Regions from separate parts of the Pantoea sp. CCBC3-3-1 genome, predicted to be linked through region 1. Evidence: predicted binding sites of a transcription regulator. Region 1 holds the regulator's gene; each other region holds the start of a gene.
The links. Region 1 encodes sigma-54, which starts transcription at its own class of promoters, with help from an activator protein. Its sites were predicted from a motif close to GTTGGCACANNTTTCGCTNT; they were not measured.

Region 1 (7,573 bases):
AAAGCTAAATTGCTTGAAGATCGCTGTACCACGCTGGGAATTACGCATCTTTACCAGGGACAGTCCGATAAGATTTTGGCCTTCCGCGAACTTCTGGATAAACTGTCGCTTCGAGCAGATGAGGTTGCCTATATTGGCGATGACCTGATCGACTGGCCGGTGATGGCTGAAGTTGGCCTGAGCGTGACCGTCGCGGATGCGCACCCGGTTTTAATTCCTCGCGCTGACTACGTTACCCGTATTGCAGGTGGGCGTGGCGCGGTTCGTGAAATTTGTGACCTGATTTTGATTGCACAGGATAAGTTTGATGAGGCCAAAGGGCAGTCTGTATGAGTAAAGCAAGGCGTTGGATCACACTGTTACTGGCGCTGGTGGCTATCGTGCTAATTGGCTGGAATCTTGCCGACACCGATGAGACGGCTCCCGTTGCCGGGAACGATCAGGAACCCACTTATACCAGCCAGACGTCAAACACGGTGGTATATAACCCGCAGGGTGGCCTGAGCTACAAGCTGGTCTCCGACAAGGTGACCTACTTCTCAACCGATGCGGTCAGCTGGTTCGATAACCCGATAATGACCACTTATGATGAGAGTAAAACCCCTACCTGGTCGGTGCGGGCGGATAAAGCCAAACTCACGAACGACCGTATGCTGTATCTGTATGGTCACGTTGAAGTTAATAGCCTGACGCAGGATGCGCAGCTTCAGCGGATCAAAACGGATAACGCCGTGGTTAATCTCATCACGCAGGATGTCACCTCCGAAGATCAGGTGACGCTTTACGGTAGCAGTTTTAACTCTACCGGTATGAAAATGCGTGGCAATTTACGCAACAAAACTGCCGAGTTGATTGAAAAGGTCAAAACCTCCTATGAAATTCAGAATGCGAAACAACCTTAAGTTTTTGACGCTCGGCCTGCTGCTGGCTGCCAGCCTGCCCGCTTTTGCGCTTACCGGCGACTCGGATAAACCGGTCAATGTCGATTCGGAAAATCAGGCGCTGGACATGCAGGGTAACGTAGCCACTTTCACCGGCAACGTGATTGTAACTCAGGGCACGATCAAAATTACCGCCGATAAAGTGGTGGTCACTCGCCCTGGCGGCGACAGCAATAAAACCATTGTGGATGCCTGGGGCAAACCCGCTACCTTTTATCAGATGCAGGACAGCGGTAAACCCGTGCAGGGCCATGCCCAAAAAATGCACTATGAGCTGGCGAAAGATTTCGTTGAGCTGACCGGTAACGCCTATCTGGAACAGCTGGACAGCAATGTAAAAGGCGATCGCATTACCTATCTGGTCAAAGAACAGAAAATGCAGGCCTACGGCAATACCGGCAAACGTGTGACGACCGTATTGGTGCCTTCGCAGTTGCAGGATAAAGGCACCCAGTCCACCGGACAGAAAAAGAGTAACTAAACGCTATGGCGACTTTAATTGCGCAAAACCTGGCGAAGGCCTACAAAGGCCGACGCGTTGTCGAAGATGTGAGTCTGGAAGTTAAATCCGGCGAGATTGTGGGTCTGCTTGGCCCTAACGGTGCAGGTAAAACCACCACGTTTTATATGGTGGTTGGGATTGTACCGCGTGATGCGGGCCGTATCGTTATTGACGATGAGGACATCAGCATTCTGCCGCTCCACGCCCGCGCACGCCGCGGTATTGGCTATTTACCCCAGGAAGCGTCAATTTTCCGTCGCCTGAGCGTTTACGATAACCTGATGGCGGTGCTGCAAATTCGTGAGGATTTGTCGGCAGAACAGCGCGACGATCGAGCCAAAGAGCTGATGGATGAATTCCATATTACGCATTTGCGTGACAGCATGGGCCAGGCGCTTTCCGGCGGCGAACGACGCCGTGTTGAGATTGCCCGTGCGCTGGCCGCTAATCCTAAATTCATCCTGCTGGATGAACCCTTCGCCGGTGTCGACCCGATTTCCGTTATTGATATCAAAAAAATTATCGAACACCTGCGCGATAGCGGCCTGGGCGTGCTAATTACCGACCATAACGTTCGCGAGACGCTGGCTGTCTGCGAGCGGGCTTATATTGTCAGCCAGGGCCATTTAATCGCCCACGGCTCGCCGGAAGAAGTCCTGGCGGATGAACAAGTTAAGCGAGTCTATTTGGGCGAAGAGTTCAGACTCTGATAAGGTGGTCGGACCGGGTTAGATTTTTGAGGAATTAGTATCCTGAATATGAAGCAAGGTTTGCAGCTCAGGCTTAGCCAACAGCTTGCCATGACGCCACAACTGCAGCAGGCGATTCGTCTGCTGCAACTCTCTACGCTTGAACTCCAGCAGGAAATTCAGCTGGCGCTGGAAAGCAATCCCTTGCTTGAGCAAACCGACATTCATGAGGAAGTGGACAGCCGCGAATATCAGGAAAAAGAAGCGCTTGATACCCGCGAAGCCTTAGAACAGAAGGACATGCCGGAAGAGCTACCGCTAGATGCGACCTGGGATGAAATCTACACCGCCGGCACGCCATCCGGCACGGGTACCGACTATCACGATGATGAACTGCCTGTTTACCAGGGTGAAACAACGCAGACATTACAAGACTATCTGATGTGGCAGGTGGAGCTGACGCCGTTTACCGATACCGACAGGGCGATTGCTACAGCGATTGTCGATGCGGTGGATCCCACAGGCTATCTGACCGTCTCGCTTGAGGAAATCCAGGACAGTATCGGCAACGATGAACTTGCGGCTGACGAAGTTGAAGCGGTATTAAAGCGCGTGCAGCGTTTCGATCCGGTTGGCGTTTGCGCTCGCGATCTGCGGGATTGCCTGCTGGTACAGCTGTCGCAATTCATTCCTGAAACCCCTTTCATCAAAGAAGCACGTTTAATCGTTAGCGAGCATTTAGATTTGCTGGCAAATCACGACTTTCGCAGCCTGATGCGGGTCACTCGCCTGAAGGAAGACGTGCTGAAAAACGCGATGCAGCTGATTCAGTCGCTCGATCCCAGACCCGGCCAGTCCATTAATACCAGCGAGCCTGAATATGTTATTCCTGATGTGCTGGTACGAAAAATCGGCACTCGCTGGACGGTAGACCTGAACGCGGACAGCGTGCCGCGTCTGAAAATCAATCAGCACTATGCTTCGCTGGGCGGTTCGACACGTAACGACAGCGATAATCAGTTTATTCGCAGCAATCTGCAGGAAGCCAGATGGCTGATTAAAAGCCTCGAAAGCCGTAACGATACCCTGTTGAAAGTAACGCGTTGTATCGTTGAACAGCAGGAGGCTTTTTTTGAACAGGGCGAAGAATTTATGCGTCCCATGGTGCTGGCCGATATTGCCGCCGCTGTGGATATGCATGAGTCAACGATCTCGCGCGTTACCACGCAAAAGTATCTGCACAGCCCGCGCGGCATTTTTGAACTGAAGTATTTTTTCTCCAGTCATGTTAATACTGAAGGCGGCGGCGAAGCTTCCTCCACAGCAATTCGGGCACTGGTGAAAAAATTAATCTCGGCGGAGAATCCCGCCAAGCCTCTTAGTGACAGCAAGCTGACTACCCTTCTTTCCGATCAGGGAATTATGGTAGCCCGCCGCACTGTAGCGAAGTACCGAGAGTCTTTATCCATCCCGCCCTCAAATCAGCGTAAACAGCTGGTCTGAACGAACAGATAAGGAAGAGCGTATGCAACTCAATATCACTGGACAGAACGTTGAAATCACTGAGCCGTTACGTGAGTTTGTCACGGCGAAATTTGCCAAACTGGAACAGTATTTCGACCGGATAAATCAGGTTTATATTGTTCTTAAGGTTGAGAAGGTCACGCAGATAGCCGATGCAACGTTACATGTAAACGGCGGTGAGTTGCATGCCACCTCGGAAGAGAAAGATATGTACGCGGCGATTGATGGCTTGATTGACAAGCTAACGCGCCAACTTAATAAACATAAAGACAAGTTGAAGCAACACTAAATTTCACCCAAGCATTGATTATTTTTTCGCCACCCTTATCTGATAAGAACGTGACGTAAGATGTACCGGCTCGTACTCTGTTCTGGAGTCCGGGCCGTTAATCAATAAGGCATGTTGCATTTGACCGATGGCCTGACATATCTGTACGCTTTGCGGCGTCAGATGCGTCAGGCCGTTTTGCCAGGCGAAGTGAATACGTAAGTGAAACTATGATGAACAATGATCACACACTGGAACTGAGCTCGGTACTGAGCGTCTCCTGCACCCGCAGCGGCGTACACTGCCAGAGTAAAAAGCGGGCGCTGGAAATTATTAGCGAGCTGGCAGCCAAACAGCTTAACCTTCCGCACCAGACTATCTTTGAAGCGATCCTGACGCGCGAGCGGATGGGCAGCACCGGTATTGGCAACGGCATTGCTATTCCGCACGGTAAGCTGGTGGAAGACACGCTGCGCGCCGTGGGCGTATTTATTCGCCTTGAGCAGCCGATTGCTTTCGATGCGATCGATAATCAGCCCGTAGACTTACTGTTTGCGCTGTTGGTCCCTGCCGATCAGTGTAAAACGCATCTGCATACTCTTTCTCTGGTCGCAAAGCGTCTTGCCGATAAAACCGTTTGTCGCCGTCTGCGTGCGGCTCAGAGCGATGAAGAACTCTTTGAGATCATGGCGGAAGCCTCTGAGGGAAATCACTGATTTTCCCACAGCCCTGGATTGCAGGGAAAAAGAGTGAAGTTTGACAGGGACGCCCTCCCTCTCGTCGACGAAGTCCCATTTGATCAGGCAAAATCAGGAGAATGAGTCATGGTGCTGATGATCGTCAGCGGTCGTTCCGGTTCCGGTAAGTCCGTAGCCCTGCGGGCGCTGGAAGACATGGGCTTTTACTGCGTGGATAACCTGCCCGTAGTCTTGCTGCCGGAACTGGCTAACTCGCTGGCTGACCGTAATATGTCGGCAGCGGTAAGCATTGACGTGCGCAATATGCCTGAGTCACCAGAAGTTTTTGAAAAAGCGCTGACCAGCCTGCCCGAAAGCTTTTCACCGCAGCTGCTATTCCTTGATGCCGATCGTAATACGCTGATCCGTCGTTACAGCGATACGCGCCGCTTACATCCTCTTTCCAGCAAGAACCTTTCGCTGGAGAGCGCTATCGACGAAGAAAGCGATTTGCTGGAACCGTTGCGCTCCCGGGCTGATTTGATCGTGGATACCTCGGAGATGTCGGTACATGAGCTGGCCGAAATGCTGCGCACACGCCTGCTGGGTAAGCGTGAGCGTGAACTGACCATGGTGTTCGAATCGTTCGGTTTTAAGCACGGTATCCCGATTGATGCTGACTACGTTTTTGATGTTCGCTTCCTGCCGAACCCGCACTGGGATCCGAAACTGCGCCCGATGACGGGTCTTGACCGCCCGGTTGCGGCCTTTCTCGATCGTCATACTGAAGTGCATAATTTTATCTACCAGACGCGCAGCTATCTTGAGCTTTGGCTGCCGATGCTGGAAACCAATAACCGCAGCTATCTTACCGTCGCGATTGGCTGTACAGGCGGTAAGCACCGCTCAGTTTATATAGCCGAGCAGCTCGCCGACTATTTCCGCTCACGTGGGAAAAACGTCCAGTCCCGTCACCGTACTCTGGAAAAGCGCAAATCATGACAGTCAGGCAAAACGTTGAAATCAAGAACAAGCTGGGCATGCACGCCCGCCCGGCCATGAAACTTTTTGAGTTGGTTCAGAGTTTTGACGCAGAAGTCCTCCTGCGTAATGAAGTCGGCACCGAGGCTGAGGCCAGCAGCGTTATCGCGCTGTTGATGCTGGACTCAGCCAAGGGCGGTCACATAGAAATCGAGGCCACTGGCCCGCAGGAAAAAGAAGCGCTGGCAGCGGTGATCGAGCTGTTTAACGCCGGTTTCGACGAAGAATAGCGGCTAATTCAGGGTTTCAGCGCAGCTTATTGCGCTGTAAAAAGCTCTCGCCGCCTAACTGCCGCATCTGCCGTAAAATCCACTGTTGCCGCTGACGAACGTAGGCAGAAGGCGCATCGGCGCGAAAGCGAATGGGATTTGGCAGCACTGCGGCCAGCAAGGCCGCTTCCGACATTGTCAGACGGCTGGCTGGCTTATGAAAATAACGCCGGGAAGCTTCCTCTACGCCAAAAACGCCGTGGCCGAACTCCGCGACGTTCAGATACACCGTCAGGATACGCCGCTTTGTCCAGACGGTTTCAATACCTACCGTTAGCCCCGCTTCCAGCCCTTTACGCACCCAGCTTCGTCCGTCCCATAAAAATACATTCTTGGCCGTCTGTTGCGACAACGTTGATGCCCCACGCAAGTGGCCATCCTCATTATCCAGTACAGACTGAATTGCCTGAACGTCGAATCCCCAGTGCGTGGGGAACTTCTGATCTTCAGAAGCGATGACCGCCAGCGGCATCCAGGAAGAAATGTCATCCATTCCTACCCAGTCAGAGTGAGCGACATAATCAAAATCACCGCTAAACCAAGCACCGAACTGGCGCTCAATCATTACCGCAGAGAATGGAACAGGCATAAAAGAGAAAAGAACGATCCCTGCGATCCAAAGTCCGATAAGGCCTGATAAACCGGCAACGAGGCCGATCCTGATTTGTTGTAACCGCGTTCTCTTACGCTGACTCATAAAAATTTATCCATGACTATCTTATCAATTCCGCAGACCGTGATTGACGTTTACTCTTCCAGGCGCGGAGATAAACGCGTTCCAGCCCTTCGCTTTGGAAACGTTTGCATTGCATCATTAAGAACCCGGGCTTACAAATGCTTCATTTGCTTCAATCACTTCCGCGCTTCAGGAATCGGTTCCATTACCAAAACGAACCTTAAAATGTAACCGGTTAGTCTATACCCCAGGCACGACTGGCCCTTATAAATAGATTCACAACACTTATAAATACCGTAAGTTAGCTTTTATTAATTCGATCTCAAAGACGGCTTTAACGCGTAAAGTTATCAAAATAGAGCTTTCCAAATAGCTCCGGAATGCGCCCTGAATTAATAGCGAGAGGCTTAGCAATACCTTAAATTAATTGCTCAATCCTTTCATTTGTTTCGCTTATCGGACCACTTTGTGCCGTTTCGACCGGGAGACCCCCATCTCACAAAAATAATATGTTTTACAGAGAGTTAATAATTAGCAATTTCATGAGAAATTCTTTTAGCATTACTGCTAGCGCTTAATGGAACCGGTTACGGTGAGACGTCAATCTAAACCAGACAAAAAGTGGCACAATAGTACATATTTTGAGCAATAACACCGATAAATTCATTCCGTGCTTGACTGTATCACCAAATTAATGTTTTCTGTTTGGAAACGCCGCTCTACTTCACACATTTTAATGAATCTTGTAACATGTGAAGTAGGATTTGCTAAGGTAGTTCCTGAGCGTTTTACCCAATACCGCGCCTGTGCTTTTAAACTCTTAATCTAAGAACAGCACAGGTAACCACTTTCCCTGGTGTTGGCGCAGTATTCGCGCACCCCGGCTTCGGTCGGGGTCATTTTTTTCCCGCTACCGCAACCCATTCCCGCAGTACAGCAACATCGTTTCGCCACTCCTGCTTTAGCTCATCGATCCATTCCTGCAC
Region 2 (7,573 bases), 1.6 Mb from region 1:
CTGGGCATCCCGATCGTTGATGGCGTGGGCGCGGCAGTCAAAATGGTGGAATCGCTGGTGGCGCTTGGCTTGTCGACCAGTAAGCATGGCGATTTAGACTATCCGGTGCGAAAAACCCTGACGGGTCAGTTTAAGCACCTAAACTAAGTGAAGTTGCCCCGGAACAGGACAAGCGATCATGAATGATACGAGCGAGAAAAAAGAATACAGCTTTAACAAAAACTATCCACGTGATCTGATTGGCTATGCGGGCAATCCTCCGCATGCGGCCTGGCCAAATGAGGCGCGCATCGCCGTACAGTTCGTTTTGAATTATGAAGAAGGCGCAGAAAACAGCGTACTGCATGGCGATGCCGGTTCGGAGCAGTTTCTGTCCGATATTATTGGCGCGGCCAGTTACCCCGAGCGGCATATGTCGATGGAGTCTCTGTATGAATACGGTTCGCGTGCGGGTTTCTGGCGTATCCACAACGAATTTCAGAAACGCGATCTGCCGCTAACGGTATTTGGCGTGGCGATGGCGCTGGCGCGTCATCCGGAGATCGTCGAGGCGATTAAACATGCCGATTACGATGTGGTCAGCCACGGCTGGCGTTGGCTTCACTATCAGGGAATGGATGCCAAAACCGAGCGTCAGCATATGCAGCAGGCGATCGATACATTGACCGATCTGTTTGGCAAAGCGCCCACGGGCTGGTACACAGGACGCGACAGCCCGAACACGCGCCGACTGGTGGTCGAGCAGGGCGGGTTAACCTACGACAGTGATTATTATGGCGACGACTTGCCTTTCTGGGCGCAGGTCACCTGTCAGGACGGCACGGTGAAGTCGCATTTGATTATTCCTTACACCTTAGAAACCAACGACATGCGTTTTGCCACGCCGCAGGGCTTTAATACGGCAGAGCAGTTTTATACCTATTTGAAAGACAGTTTTGACGTACTGTATGAAGAGGGTGAAACGTCGCCGAAGATGCTGTCGATTGGCATGCACTGCCGTCTGCTGGGCAGGCCCGGGAAATTCAAAGCGCTGCAACGCTTCCTGGATTATATCCAGCAGCATGAGAAAGTCTGGATTTGCACGCGTCAGCAGATTGCCGATCACTGGGTGAAAACGCATCCGGCGCCTGAGGTTTGATTCAGCGTTGGATGAGACCTGGCGTTGGGTTGTTGTCATGTCTGTGGCGGGACAAGACCTTAAGACGCTGAATTTTAGGTTGTTCAGCAAACAAAAAAACCGCCGATAAAGGCGGTTTTTTTGTGCTGGTCAGGTTAAGCGACCTTCTCAGCAGGGTGTTGGTTACCAACGTAACGCAAGCACGATCCAGTGCTCATATAGTGGGCTGCTTTATATCATCTGTCAAGTGCCTGACCCGGCTGGTTAATGTACAATGCCGCTGGGCCTTTCCGCCGCCTTAAGCAAGCGGGCACCGAATTCAGGAGAGGATTTCCAACGGCCGTAGACGCAAGCACGATCCAGTGCTTGCATTCGCGGTTACATCTTCGGTGGTGGCAATCGTGAAGCGGTCTGAGCAAGGACCGCCTGTCAGCTCATCAAACTTACCTGCGCCGCAACGATTCGCCAGCCGCACGGCAGCTTCACCCAGGTTTGCTGCTGACGCCCGATTTTGTCGGTTCCCTCGCGGGTGAACTCGGTGCTGCACACCGCGTAATCCTCCCCAAAGGTGGTGATTACCGTATTACGCAGCTGGCGATCCAACCCTGTTGAGGGACGTGCCGCCCGGAAAGCGCGGATTTCTTCAATACCATATAAATTCTCTCCTGCACCCAACCGCACGGTGCGTGCGTCGTGCCAGAACAACTCGTCCAGTACCACCGTGTCGTTGCTGATTAATGCCTCTTCGTAACGATAAAAGGCGGCGGTTACCTCCGCCAGAATCAACGGTCGATCGATATATTCACTTTTCATAGTCAGAAACCCGTTATTGGTAATGCTTTCGCAATGCCCATTTTTTCCAGCGCCCAGGCTGCCCGCAGACAGGCTTCTTCTTTGAACGGCGCGGCAATCAGCTGTAAGCCAATTGGCAGACCGCCCGGCGTTTGCAGCGGCACCGTGGTCACCGGCAGGCCGAGGAAGGAAATGGGCTGCGTCAGCATCCCCATACTGGCACGGATCGGCAAATCGCTGCCGTTAATGCGCATGGTTTCCTGGCCGACGGGCGTGGCGCTGGTGGGGGTGGCTGGCGCAATCAGCACGTCGAACTGCTCAAACAGCGGCAGCACCTGCTGTTTAAAATGCTGGCGAAAACGCTGCGCCTGCACATACCAGGCGGAGGGGATCATCGCGCCTGCCAGCAGCCGCTCGCGCGATAACGGCTCGAAACGCTCTGGCTGGCTGCGCAGGGCGGGCAAATAAGCGTTGCCCCCTTCCGAAGCGGTAAGAATAAAGGCGGCGGTGCGGGCCAGTTCTGCTTCCGGCAGGGAAATCTCATCCTGTGCATTCAGCGCTTTCGCCGCCAGCGCGACAGCAGCACGTGCATCATCATCGCACCACGTCTGGAAATAACCGTCCAGCACGGCACAATGTAAACCTTCACCGCCGTGCTCCAACAAGCGGTGTGCAGGATGGATCGCACGCTCTGCCTGAAAGCTGTCCTGCGCATCGCGCCCCTGAAGCGCATCATAAACCAGCGACAGATCCTCCACAGAACGGGCAAACGGGCCAATATGATCCAGGCTGGCGACAAACGGCTGGCTGCCGCTGCGGGAAAGACGGCCAAAGGTGGGTTTAAGGCCAAAAATACCGCACAGCGAGGCGGGAACGCGAATCGACCCGTTAGTGTCCGTGCCAAGAGAAAAATGCACCAGACCCGCAGCGACGGCTGCCGCAGAGCCGCCGGAAGATCCGCCAGCGATGCGGGTCAGATCCCGTGGATTACGGGTTGCGCCGTAATGGCTGTTTTCAGTGGTAAAACCATAAGCGTAAGCATCCATATTCAGCATGCCGGAAAGCATCGCGCCAGCGTCGGCCAGTTTACGCACCGCCCAGCCGTCATGAGTAGCAGGCTGGCGATCGCTAAACAGGCTGGCACCCGCCAGCGTGGTATGACCGGCTACATCAAACAGATTTTTAACCGCATAAGGGATCGCTGCCAGCGGCGGCAGCGGACGATCTTCTTTACGCAGTCGATCAAGGCGATCGGCCTCCTGCAACATGCGATCCTGCGTGATCTCTGTCCAGGCGTTGATCGCGGGATTATGTTGCCCGATGGCCGACAGCGTCTGTTGGGCAATCTCTCGGGCGCTAAGCTCGCCTTTAATCAACGCGCGTTTCAGTTCAGCGATGGATAACCTGTGCAGATTCATGCTTTATATACTCCCGCCACTTCCTGCCGATCGTCGAGTGGAAACGCCATCAATGGCTCTGCCATACCGGCGATACGGGTAAACTGCACCAGCAGTTCGGCGCGGCGCTCGTCATCCAGCGTCACGCCCAGAACCTGCTCCATCTGTGCCACATAGGCTGCCCAGTCGGGCGAAGTCTGCTTCATGGTGTTCTCCTGTTAAAAACCGGCGGCGCTACCGTTGCTGCGCGGATCGCATGCGCCTTCCAGCATACCGTTGGTATGACGTACGATGGCGCCTGCATGGCCGACTGCTTCGCTGAAATCATCCAGCGCTTCCACTTCATGGCCGAGTGCGCGCAGGCGGGCAAAGGTTTCGCTGGAAAAACGGCCTTCCAGCTTCAGCGAATCGGAGGCCTGGCCCCAGGTGCGGCCCAGCAGCCAACGCGGGGCGCTAACGCACTGCTGTAGCGGCATGCCCTGTACGATATGACGGGTAAAAATCGCCGCCTGGGTCTGCGGCTGGCCGTCGCCGCCCATTGAGCCATAAACCATGGTGCGCCCATCATTCAGGCGGGCAGCGGCAGGATTCAGGGTATGAAAAGGCTGTTTGCCGGGCGCAAGAGCCAGCAGATGATTGGGATCGAGGCTAAACGCCGCGCCGCGATTTTGCCAGGTAATGCCGGTGCCCGGCAACACCACGCCGCTGCCGAACTCATGATAAATGCTCTGAATAAAGGAAACGGCCAGCCCGCTGCTGTCCATCACCCCCATCCATACGGTATCGCCTGGTCCTTTACCGCTTCCCCATGGTGCGGCGTGCCGATCATCGATCTCGCTGGCCAGCCGCGCCAGCAAATCGGAGTCGAGCAGGCTTTGCATCTGTTCCGTCATGTGGCGCGGATCGGTGATATAGCGATCGCGCAGCCCAAATGCCAGTTTGGTGGCTTCAACAATGCGGTGAATGGTTTGTGCTTCATCGGCGCCGTTCATATCCAGCCGATCGATAATGCCGAGAATGGCCAGCGACACCACGCCCTGCGTGGGCGGCGTCATGTTATACACTTCGCCGTGCTGGTGCCGGATCCGCAGCGGCGTGCGCCGTTTCGCCTGATGACGATTCAAATCCTCAAGCGTGACTGGCATCCCCAGCGCGGACATCGCGCTGGCGAGTTTACTGGCCAGCGAACCGCGGTAGAAGCTTTCCAGCCCCTCTTCCGTTAGTTGAATCAGCGTGTTAGCAAGGTCAGGTTGGGTAAAGCGGCTGCCTGCACGCGGCACCTCGCCTTCGGGCAGAAAAGTATGGGCAAAACCCGGCTGCTCCGCGAGTTCATGATATTTACTTGCCGTTGCCGCCGCCTGCGATTGCGTCACCGGAATGCCATCTGCGGCATAGCGGGTCGCATCTGCCAGCAGGCGCGCAAGCGGCGTAACCGAACTGCCCAGCTCGTCAGAAATCTTTAATGCTTCTGCCCAGCCGCTGACCGTCCCGGCGACCGTCAGGGCCGCTTTCGGACCACGATGCGGGATGGCTGAAGTCGCCTCGTAAAAACGTAAATCGGCCAGTGAACCCGCTGCGCCGCTGGCATCGATGGCAACCGGCTCACCCTGTGGCGGCACGATCAGCCAGAAGCCATCGCCGCCCAGACCATTCATATGGGGATACACTACGGCGATGGTCGCCGCCGCCGCGACCATCGCTTCAATGGCGTTGCCGCCTTCACGCAAAACGGCCAGCGCGCTTTCGCTGGCAAGATGATGGGGCGTCACGGTCATACCTAACGGGGCGACATTACTTTGGATCATCACAATCTCTTTTTCAGGGTGACAGTGCGTTAACTAAAGCAAGAGATGTTCCAGTTATCCGCTGATATCGGGTTAAACATTGAAAAAAAGCCTTAACCGCCGGAAGATACGTCGCGATTTAGCGGTTTTTTTCTGCCAGGCACGTTATTTGTATAGGCTATGTTCTCTGAAACAAAAGTTACAAGGTCCACGCATGAAGCAGCTCGATGAACGTCTGAAGAGTCACTATCCGCAGTTATCACCGCAGGAGCAGCGCGTAGCCGACTTCGTCTTCGACCACTTCGATGATGTGATCAGCTATAACAGCGCCGAGCTGGCTCGCCTCAGCGGCGTCTCTAAGGCCACCGTCAGCCGTCTGTTTAAGCGGCTCGGTTATGACAAATATCGCGACATGCGGGATGAGCTGCGCACCTTAAGGCAGAGCGGCATGCCGCTGACCGACAACCGCGATGCGGTGCAGGGAAATACATTGCTTGCCCGCCACTACAAGCAGGAAATGGCGAATCTGACCCAGTGGGTCAACGCGATTGATGCCGTACAGTTCGGCGAGGTTGTTCAGCAACTGGCGAAAAGCCAGCGCGTGTTTGTCATCGGCATGCGCAATGCTTACCCGGTAGCGCTGCATTTTCGTCAGCAGCTGCTTCAGGCAAGAGGCGGCGTGCAGGTGCTGCCGCAGCCGGGTCAGACGCTCTCCGAGGAGCTGGCTGAAGTGACGCCGCAGGATATGGTCGTGGTTATTGCTTTCCGTCGTCGTCCGCGCATCATCAAGCCGCTGTTGCAGCAATTGCAACATGATGGCATTCCCACACTGGTGATTTGCGAACCTCAGGCTCAGGCACTGATGGCGCTGGCTCGCTGGCAGCTCTGCGCGCCGCTGGACAGCGTTTCCGCCTTCGACAGCTATGCCTCGGCCAACAGTTTAATTAACCTGCTGGCAAACGCTTTACTGCATGAACTGCTTAGCGAAGGCCGTCAGCGCATTCACCATATTGCCGATCTCTACAACCAGCTGGATGAGCTGGAACAGCGTTAATCGCCAGCGGCTGCCGGTAAGCGGTGGTGCCCCGGCAATCAAAATCACATTAGTGGGGCACCGTTTTGGTGCTTTGCTTTATTTCGGGGCGAAAGATTTACGGCTGTAATTTCCATCAGCTCTTTCCCAAATCCTGTCGGTTATCGGTCTTCTCTCTGCCTGCCTTTTTGCTTTTCTAACGGCATATAATCTGATTTATCAGCCTGTTTACTAGCATAGCTGGTCTTTTGGTCGCGATCCCTGAGTCAAAAAATCACGTTACGTGGCAGGCAGTCGCGCGGCTGGCACATTAGTTGCAAATGAATTCTTCAAGAATCTTTCGTTTCATGGTTTATTTACCGGGGCAAAAAGAATGAAGAAAGCATTACTGGCAGTAGCAGGTGTGGCGCTGATGTTGACTCAGGTAACGCATGCGTGGGCGGATCAGCTTCAGGACATTGAAAAACGTGGAGTTATCCGCATCGCCGTTCCTCAGGACTTCCCGCCGTTTGGTTCGGTGGGTACCGATCTCCAGCCGCAGGGCTACGACATTGATATGGCAAAATACCTGGCAAAACAGATGAAACTTAAGTTGCAGCTGGTGCCGGTGACCAGCGCCAACCGCGTCCCTTATCTGCAAACCGATAAGGTTGATTTGGTGATCTCCAGCCTGGGCAAAAACCCTGAGCGCGAGAAAGTTATCGCTTTCAGCCGCACTTACGCGCCGTTCTTCCTCGGCGTGTTTGGCCCAAAAGAGGCTGAGCTGAAAGATGCCGCGGCGTTGAGCGGCAAATCCATCGGCGTAACGCGTGGCGCGGTGGAAGATATGGTGCTGAGCGACGTCGCGCCGAAAGATGCCCAGCTGAAGCGCTATGAAGATAACAACACCACGCTTTCTGCCTATCTTTCTGGTCAGGTGCAGTATGTCGCAACCGGCAACCTGGTGGTCGCGGCGATTGCCCGACAGAATGCGGAAAAAGCGCCGGTGGCGAAATTTATGCTGAAGGATTCACCGTGCTTTATCGGTCTTCGCAAAAACGAACCCGCCCTGAAAGCGAAGGTAGATACGCTAATCGACCAGGCGATAAAAGATAAAACGCTGAACGGCCTCTCTGAGCAGTGGCTGAAGGCACCATTACCGGCCGACTTTGGCGCATAAGGGCAGGCGATGACGGAACAACTCGACTTTCCTGCGCTGTGGCCTTACTGGCCGGAACTGCTTTCCGGGCTGTGGGTAACGATTCAGTTGACCGTGTTGGCCACCGTGGGCGGCGTGGCGCTGGGCATTTTCGGCGCGGCGCTACGCAGCGGCAAGCCGTCGATACTGAGCCGCGTGTGGGGCTGCTACGTTGAGCTGATCCGCAACACGCCGTTTGTGGTGCAGCTGTTCTTTATCGTTTTTGGCCTGCCGGCGCTCGGGCTGAAGCTGACGGCGGGCGAAGCCGCACTG
Region 3 (7,573 bases), 490 kb from region 1:
CCTGGACGGATATCGTCGTAGTGGCTGAAGGTGGAGTACAGCAGACCGGTACCAGACGTCATGGTCATGAATTCGTTACGGAAGCCAATCAGACCACGGCTTGGGATAACGTAGTCAAGACGTACGCGACCTTTGCCATCTGGATCCATGTTTTTCATGTCGGCTTTACGTTCGCCCATCGCCTGCATCACAGAACCCTGATGCTGTTCTTCGATGTCCAGCGTTACGTTCTCGAACGGCTCTTGCTTACGGCCGTCGATTTCGCGGAAGATAACTTTCGGACGGGATACCGCCAGCTCGAAACCTTCACGACGCATGTTTTCGATCAGAACGGACAGGTGAAGCTCACCACGACCAGAAACGCGGAATGCATCAGCATCTTCAGTTTCTTCAACACGCAATGCAACGTTGTGCACCAGTTCTTTACGCAGACGGTCAAGGATCTGACGTGAGGTAACGAACTTGCCTTCTTTACCGCAGAACGGAGAAGTGTTGACGTTAAAGAACATGGTTACGGTAGGTTCATCAACGCTCAGTGCTGGCAGCGCGACCACATTCTGCGTATCGCAGATGGTGTCAGAGATGTTCAGCTCGCCCAGACCGGTAATAGCGATGATATCGCCCGCTTCAGCTTCGGTCGCTTCGATACGCTCCAGACCCATGTGAGTCAGTACTTTACCGACTTTACCGTTACGGGTTTTGCCTTCGCTGTCGATCAACGTAACCTGCTGGTTTGGCTTCACTTTACCGCGCTTGATGCGGCCGATGCCGATCACACCAACGTAGTTGTTGTAGTCCAGCTGGGAAATCTGCATCTGGAATGGCGCATCCATTTCAACCTGTGGAGGTGAAACGTGATCCACGATAGCCTGATACAGCGGGGTCATGTCGTCAGCCATATCGGCATGATCAAGACCGGCGATGCCGTTCAGTGCAGATGCATAGATAACCGGGAAGTCGAGCTGCTCATCGGTCGCATCCAGGTTAACGAACAGGTCGAATACCTGATCCACAACCCAGTCAGGACGTGCGCCCGGACGGTCAACTTTGTTAATTACCACGATCGGCTTCAGACCATTAGCGAAGGCTTTTTTGGTCACGAAGCGGGTTTGCGGCATAGGGCCATCCGTTGCATCCACAACCAGCAGCACCGAGTCGACCATTGACATCACACGCTCTACCTCACCGCCGAAGTCGGCGTGTCCTGGGGTATCAACGATGTTGATGCGGTAGTCTTTCCAATTAATGGCGGTGTTTTTTGCGAGGATGGTAATCCCACGCTCTTTCTCCAAATCGTTGGAGTCCATTACGCGTTCGGTTGCTTCAGTACGGGCATCAAAGGTACCGGACTGCTGCAGCAACTTATCAACCAGGGTAGTTTTACCATGGTCAACGTGGGCAATAATGGCGATGTTACGCAAATTTTCGATCACAGCTTTGCCTCAGGCATTAGAAATAGCGCGCTATTGTACACGGATTAATCGAAGGACTGAACAGGATCACAGTTTTCAATTAAAGATAACTGTCAGGATTGCTTTCAGAGCCATTTTCAGTGCAAGAATTGCACTTCATCGAAAAAATGCACCAGAATAGTGCTCTTCAGGCACTCAGAAGCACCAAAATGGTGCGCGACTTCCATCATGGTGCAGGTCTCGTTACACGAGAGGGCGCATCATAGCGCTTTTTTCGCTAATTGAGAAAGTTGGCATAGATTTCGCTTTATCTTACTAAGCGAAAACTACCCGTTTCCACAACGGTAGCCTGTCAGAGAACTTAATTATCGGTCGACTGCGTAAGATAAGCAAAGTCCATCGCAAAAGTTCTCTCACTACGATGACAATGGCAAAATCCAGGAGAGTTAAGTATGTCCGCTGAACACGTTCTGTCGATGATGAACGAGCACGAAGTCAAATTTGTTGACCTGCGCTTTACCGATACCAAAGGTAAAGAACAGCACGTTACTATTCCTGCTCATCAGGTTAACGCTGACTTCTTCGAAGAAGGCAAAATGTTTGACGGCTCCTCGATTGGTGGCTGGAAAGGCATCAACGAATCCGACATGGTGCTGATGCCTGACGCAACTACTGCTGTCATTGACCCCTTCTTCGCAGATTCTACGCTGATCATCCGTTGCGACATTCTTGAGCCAGGCACCATGCAGGGCTACGATCGCGATCCACGTTCTATCGCTAAACGCGCTGAAGATTTCCTGCGCTCTTCAGGTATCGCCGATACCGTCCTGTTTGGACCAGAGCCAGAATTCTTCCTGTTTGACGACGTGCGTTTTGGCGCAACCACTTCCGGTTCACACGTTGCTATCGATGATATCGAAGCGTGCTGGAACACCGGTAAAGAATACGAAGGCGGCAACAAAGGTCACCGTCCAGGTCTGAAAGGCGGTTACTTCCCGGTTCCACCAGTCGACTCCGCACAGGACATCCGTTCTGCAATGTGCCTGACCATGGAGCAGATGGGCCTGGTTGTTGAAGCTCACCACCACGAAGTGGCGACCGCAGGTCAGAACGAAGTGGCAACCCGCTTCAACACCATGACTAAAAAAGCGGACGAAATTCAGATCTACAAATATGTCGTTCACAACGTGGCACACGCTTACGGCAAAACTGCGACCTTCATGCCAAAACCAATCTTTGGCGACAACGGTTCAGGTATGCACTGCCATATGTCTCTGTCTAAAGGCGGCACCAACCTGTTCGCTGGCGACAAATACGGCGGCCTGTCTGAAATGGCGCTGTTCTACATTGGTGGCGTAATCAAACACGCTAAAGCCATCAACGCCCTGGCAAACCCAACGACCAACTCCTACAAGCGTCTGGTCCCGGGTTATGAAGCGCCTGTTATGCTGGCTTACTCTGCACGTAACCGTTCTGCTTCTATCCGTATCCCAGTGGTTGCCAGCCCGAAAGCGCGTCGTATCGAAGCTCGCTTCCCAGATCCAGCAGCAAACCCATACCTGGCGTTCTCTGCGCTGCTGATGGCTGGCCTGGACGGCATCATCAACAAAATCCATCCTGGCGACGCGATGGACAAAAACCTGTATGACCTGCCGCCGGAAGAAGAAGCTGAGATTCCAAAAGTAGCGGGTTCACTGGAAGAAGCACTGAATGCGCTGAACGAAGACCGTGAGTTCCTGACTCGTGGCGGCGTATTCACTGACGACACCATCGATGCCTACATCGAACTGCGTAAATCCGAGATGGACCGCGTTCGTATGACGCCGCATCCGGTTGAGTTCGAACTGTACTACAGCGTGTAATAAAAGCTGTAAGTTCTCAGGGATTGTTGCCGTGGAAACTCTAGCCCATCTCAGGATGGGCTTTTTTCTCCACGAAATCATTGTTCAGGGAGACGGATCTCGGGTTCCATGACTATAATGCACTAAAATGGTGCAGGAGTGTGTGCATGGCAACTGGCATGCTGCCCGATGCCGGGCAGATTCTTAATTCTTTGATTAACAGTATATTGTTGGTAGATAGCGAGCTGGTTGTTCATTACGCCAACCCCGCGGCACAGCAATTGTTAGCGCAAAGTTCCCGCAAGCTGTTTGGTACGCCACTGCCAGACCTGATGGGATATTTTTCTTTAAATATCGACGTAATGCGCGAGAGTCTGAATGCAGGACAGGGTTTTACCGACAGCGAAGTGACACTGGTTGTCGACAGTCGCGCACATATTATGTCGTTAACCGCGCAGCTTTTACCCGATGGCTTAATTTTGTTGGAAATGGCACCGATGGATAATCAACGCCGTCTCAGCCAGGAACAGATCCAACATGCTCAGCAGGTGGCCGCCCGTGATTTGGTTCGGGGGTTGGCGCATGAAATTAAAAATCCGCTGGGTGGTTTACGCGGTGCAGCACAGCTGCTGGCGAAAGCCCTGCCCGATCCTTCGTTAACTGAATACACCAAAGTGATCATTGAACAGGCCGATCGCCTGCGCAATTTGGTCGATCGTCTTCTTGGCCCGCAACAGCCAGGTATGCACGTAACGCAAAGTATCCATCAGGTGGCCGAACGCGTGGTTAACCTGGTATCGATGGAGCTTCCGGATAACGTAACGCTGGTGCGGGATTACGATCCCAGCCTGCCAGAGTTACCGCACGACCCGGATCAAATCGAACAAGTTCTGTTGAATGTGGTACGCAACGCGCTGCAAGCGTTGGGTGAGCGTGGCGGAACTATAACACTCCGTACCCGCACAGCGTTTCAACTCACGCTGCACGGCGTACGTTATCGCCTGGTGGCCCGCATTGATATTGAAGATGACGGCCCGGGTATTCCTGCTCAGCTGCAGGATACGCTGTTTTACCCGATGGTGAGCGGTCGTGAGGGCGGTACGGGGTTAGGTTTATCGATAGCCCGCAGCCTGATTGACCAGCATTCGGGAAAAATAGAGTTCAGCAGCTGGCCTGGTCACACTGAATTCTCGGTTTTTCTGCCTATTCGCCAGTGAGGTTTCTATGCAACGAGGGATAGTTTGGATCGTCGATGACGATAGCTCCATCCGCTGGGTGCTTGAACGCGCGCTCACTGGAGCCGGTTTAAGCTGTGCGACCTTTGACAGCGGTAACGAGGTGCTGGATGCCCTTGCCACCAAAACCCCAGACGTTTTACTTTCAGATATTCGTATGCCCGGCATGGACGGACTGGCATTACTGAAACAGATAAAACAGCGTCACCCGATGCTTCCGGTCATCATAATGACGGCGCATTCCGATCTGGATGCAGCAGTAAGCGCCTATCAGCAAGGGGCATTTGATTATCTACCGAAACCTTTTGATATTGATGAAGCGGTAGCGCTCGTCGAACGCGCTATCAGTCACTATCAGGAGCAGCAGCAGCCGCGCAATCAGCCTGTCAGTGGACCAACGACGGATATCATCGGTGAAGCCCCGGCGATGCAGGACGTTTTCCGCATTATCGGCCGTCTTTCACGCTCTTCGATCAGCGTACTGATTAATGGCGAATCCGGTACAGGTAAAGAGCTGGTGGCTCATGCACTCCACCGGCACAGTCCACGAGCAAAGGCCCCTTTTATTGCGCTGAATATGGCTGCGATCCCTAAAGATTTGATTGAGTCGGAGCTGTTCGGCCATGAAAAGGGGGCGTTTACCGGCGCAAATCAGATTCGTCAGGGGCGTTTTGAGCAAGCCGATGGCGGCACGTTGTTTTTGGATGAAATCGGCGATATGCCGCTGGATGTGCAGACTCGCCTGCTGCGCGTATTGGCTGATGGCCAGTTCTATCGCGTTGGCGGTTACGCGCCGGTTAAGGTGGACGTACGCATTATCGCCGCAACCCACCAAAACCTGGAGCTTCGGGTGCAGGAAGGCAAATTCCGTGAGGATTTATTCCACCGCCTGAACGTGATCCGCGTGCATCTTCCCCCGCTGCGCGAGCGCCGTGAGGATATTCCACGGCTGGCACGCTATTTCCTGCAGGTTGCCGCTCGCGAACTGGGTGTGGAAGCGAAAATTCTGCATCCGGAAACAGAAACGGCGCTAACCCGTTTGCACTGGTCGGGTAACGTTCGCCAGCTTGAGAACACCTGCCGCTGGTTAACCGTTATGGCGGCGGGGCAGGAAGTATTGATTCAGGACCTGCCGCCTGAGCTGTTCGAAACCTCAACGCCTGATAACCCGGTACAGTCCCTGCCGGACAGCTGGGCAACGCTGCTGGCGCAGTGGGCCGACCGCGCGCTGCGTTCCGGTCATCAAAATCTGCTGTCGGAAGCGCAGCCAGAGATGGAGCGAACGCTGCTGACCACGGCTCTGCGCCATACGCAGGGTCACAAGCAGGAGGCGGCCAGGCTGCTGGGCTGGGGACGAAACACCCTGACCCGCAAGCTGAAAGAGCTGGGAATGGAGTAGGTGTCAGCCAAAAATTTCCCTCCCCTGGAGGGAAATCCCTTTCAGCCTGTGGTATTCCGCTCGTAAAAGCGGATTCGCTGTAGGATTCTGACTAAAAAAGCCGGCATCAAAAATGGATGCCGGCTTTTCTTGTTGAGCGCTTCAGATGACCCGCGAGAATTGCTGCCTGCGCGCCTTCTGACGCAGGTAAACGTCAAAGCACATGCAGATATTCCTGACCAGCATTCGCCCCTGAGGCGTGACCTGGAGGCCGTCTCTGTGGCATTCCACCAGCCCATCTTCAATAAAAGGCGCCAGCAGCGCCAAATCTTCCGCAAAATAGCGCTGAAATGGTCTTTCTGCCGTTTCAAAACGGGAAAATTCCAGAGAAAAATTACACATCAACGTTTTAATGACCTCTCGCCGCAGACAGTCATCTTCCGTAAGCTTTACGCCACGCCAGAGCGCGGTTTTCTGCGCTGCGACTGCGGCATACCAGCTTTTCAGCTCTTTTTGATTCTGTGCATAGCTGTCGCCGATCATACTAATTGCTGAAACGCCCATCCCCAGTAAATCCGTGTCGCCCTGAGTGGTATATCCCTGGAAGTTGCGGTGCAGACGCCCTTCTCGTTGGGCTATCGCCAGTTCATCATCAGGACGCGCAAAGTGATCCATGCCGATAAACTGATAGCCTTCTTTCGTCAGAAAGGCGACGGACTGCTGCAAAATCGTCAGCTTTTGCTGAGTGTCAGGCAGATCGGCCTCTTTGATTTTACGCTGGGCGGCGAAAAGCATCGGCATATGCGCATAGTTAAATACGCTGAGCCGATCCGGCTTCAGGCTGACAACCTTCTGTAGCGTAAAAGCAAAGCTTTCCGGGGTTTGCTTTGGTAAGCCATAAATCAGATCCAGATTGGTCGAAGTGAACCCCAGCCGTTTCGCACGCTGAAGCAGAGCGACAATGGTCTCTTCATCCTGAATGCGATTAACCTTCTCCTGCACTTCTTTATTAAAATCCTGCACGCCCATGCTCAGGCGGGTAAAACCCGCGGCGTAAAGATGGTCCAGAACATCCAGCTCAATCTCGCGCGGATCCACTTCAATGGATAACTCAGCGTTATCACTAAAGGTAAAATGTTGCTTCAACAGATCGATTAACCGGGTTATCTGCGCTTTGCTCAAGTAAGTGGGCGTGCCGCCTCCCCAGTGCATTTGCGTGACGATACGGTGCCTGAACAACGTGGAACGCGCTTTAATTTCAACGGCCAGCGCCTGCAAGTAGTCATCGACTTTATGCGGATGTCGGGTGATAACCTTATTGCAGCCGCAGAAATAGCAAAGCCGGTGACAAAAGGGAATATGAATATACAGTGAGAGCGGGCGATCGGGATAACGCTGGCTGGCATGTATGAAAGCGGACTCGTCATAGTCCTGATGAAATTCCAGCGCGGTAGGATAAGAAGTGTAGCGAGGTCCGGAGACGTTATACTTTTGGATCAGGTTCTGATCCCACTCAATCATCTGTGTCACGGTATTCACTCCTTCGCTGGCGCCGGGATGCAGACCGTCGGACGAATGGAGCCATTGAAGGCGGAGAGACGGTCGTTCTGCGCAGGCGTTTTTTCAGCCTGGACAGACGACGTAGTTTAACGAAGACCCAGCCGAGCCCGCAGAGCAGAATCAGCATGTAAATTGATCCAGGCCAAT

Region 2: EHV07_RS04485 (gamma-glutamyltransferase family protein) is a predicted target of sigma-54. The motif match lies at 5,147-5,166, and genes of this name have one in related genera.
Region 3: glnA (glutamate--ammonia ligase) is a predicted target of sigma-54. The motif match lies at 1,702-1,721, and genes of this name have one in related genera.

The regions. Positions count from the first base shown of each region.
Region 1 covers NZ_CP034363.1:4,425,430-4,433,002, forward strand. Annotated here, with positions in the region: gene kdsC (3-deoxy-manno-octulosonate-8-phosphatase KdsC) at 1-333, shown strand, start outside; gene lptC (LPS export ABC transporter periplasmic protein LptC) at 330-902, shown strand; gene lptA (lipopolysaccharide ABC transporter substrate-binding protein LptA) at 874-1,422, shown strand; gene lptB (LPS export ABC transporter ATP-binding protein) at 1,428-2,153, shown strand; gene rpoN (RNA polymerase factor sigma-54) at 2,202-3,635, shown strand; gene hpf (ribosome hibernation promoting factor) at 3,658-3,945, shown strand; gene ptsN (PTS IIA-like nitrogen regulatory protein PtsN) at 4,158-4,640, shown strand; gene rapZ (RNase adapter RapZ) at 4,749-5,603, shown strand; gene npr (PTS phosphocarrier protein NPr) at 5,600-5,872, shown strand; gene mtgA (monofunctional biosynthetic peptidoglycan transglycosylase) at 5,889-6,500, opposite strand; gene arcB (aerobic respiration two-component sensor histidine kinase ArcB) at 7,484-7,573, opposite strand, start outside.
Region 2 covers NZ_CP034363.1:989,461-997,033, forward strand. Annotated here, with positions in the region: gene hpxA (allantoin racemase) at 1-147, shown strand, start outside; gene puuE (allantoinase PuuE) at 179-1,138, shown strand; gene hpxZ (oxalurate catabolism protein HpxZ) at 1,547-1,930, opposite strand; gene EHV07_RS04475 (AtzE family amidohydrolase) at 1,933-3,327, opposite strand; gene hpxX (oxalurate catabolism protein HpxX) at 3,324-3,512, opposite strand; gene EHV07_RS04485 (gamma-glutamyltransferase family protein) at 3,525-5,111, opposite strand; gene hpxU (MurR/RpiR family transcriptional regulator HpxU) at 5,305-6,144, shown strand; gene EHV07_RS04495 (transporter substrate-binding domain-containing protein) at 6,497-7,282, shown strand; gene EHV07_RS04500 (amino acid ABC transporter permease) at 7,292-7,573, shown strand, end outside.
Region 3 covers NZ_CP034363.1:4,918,061-4,925,633, forward strand. Annotated here, with positions in the region: gene typA (ribosome-dependent GTPase TypA) at 1-1,433, opposite strand, end outside; gene glnA (glutamate--ammonia ligase) at 1,865-3,274, shown strand; gene glnL (nitrogen regulation protein NR(II)) at 3,421-4,470, shown strand; gene glnG (nitrogen regulation protein NR(I)) at 4,478-5,887, shown strand; gene hemN (oxygen-independent coproporphyrinogen III oxidase) at 6,029-7,387, opposite strand.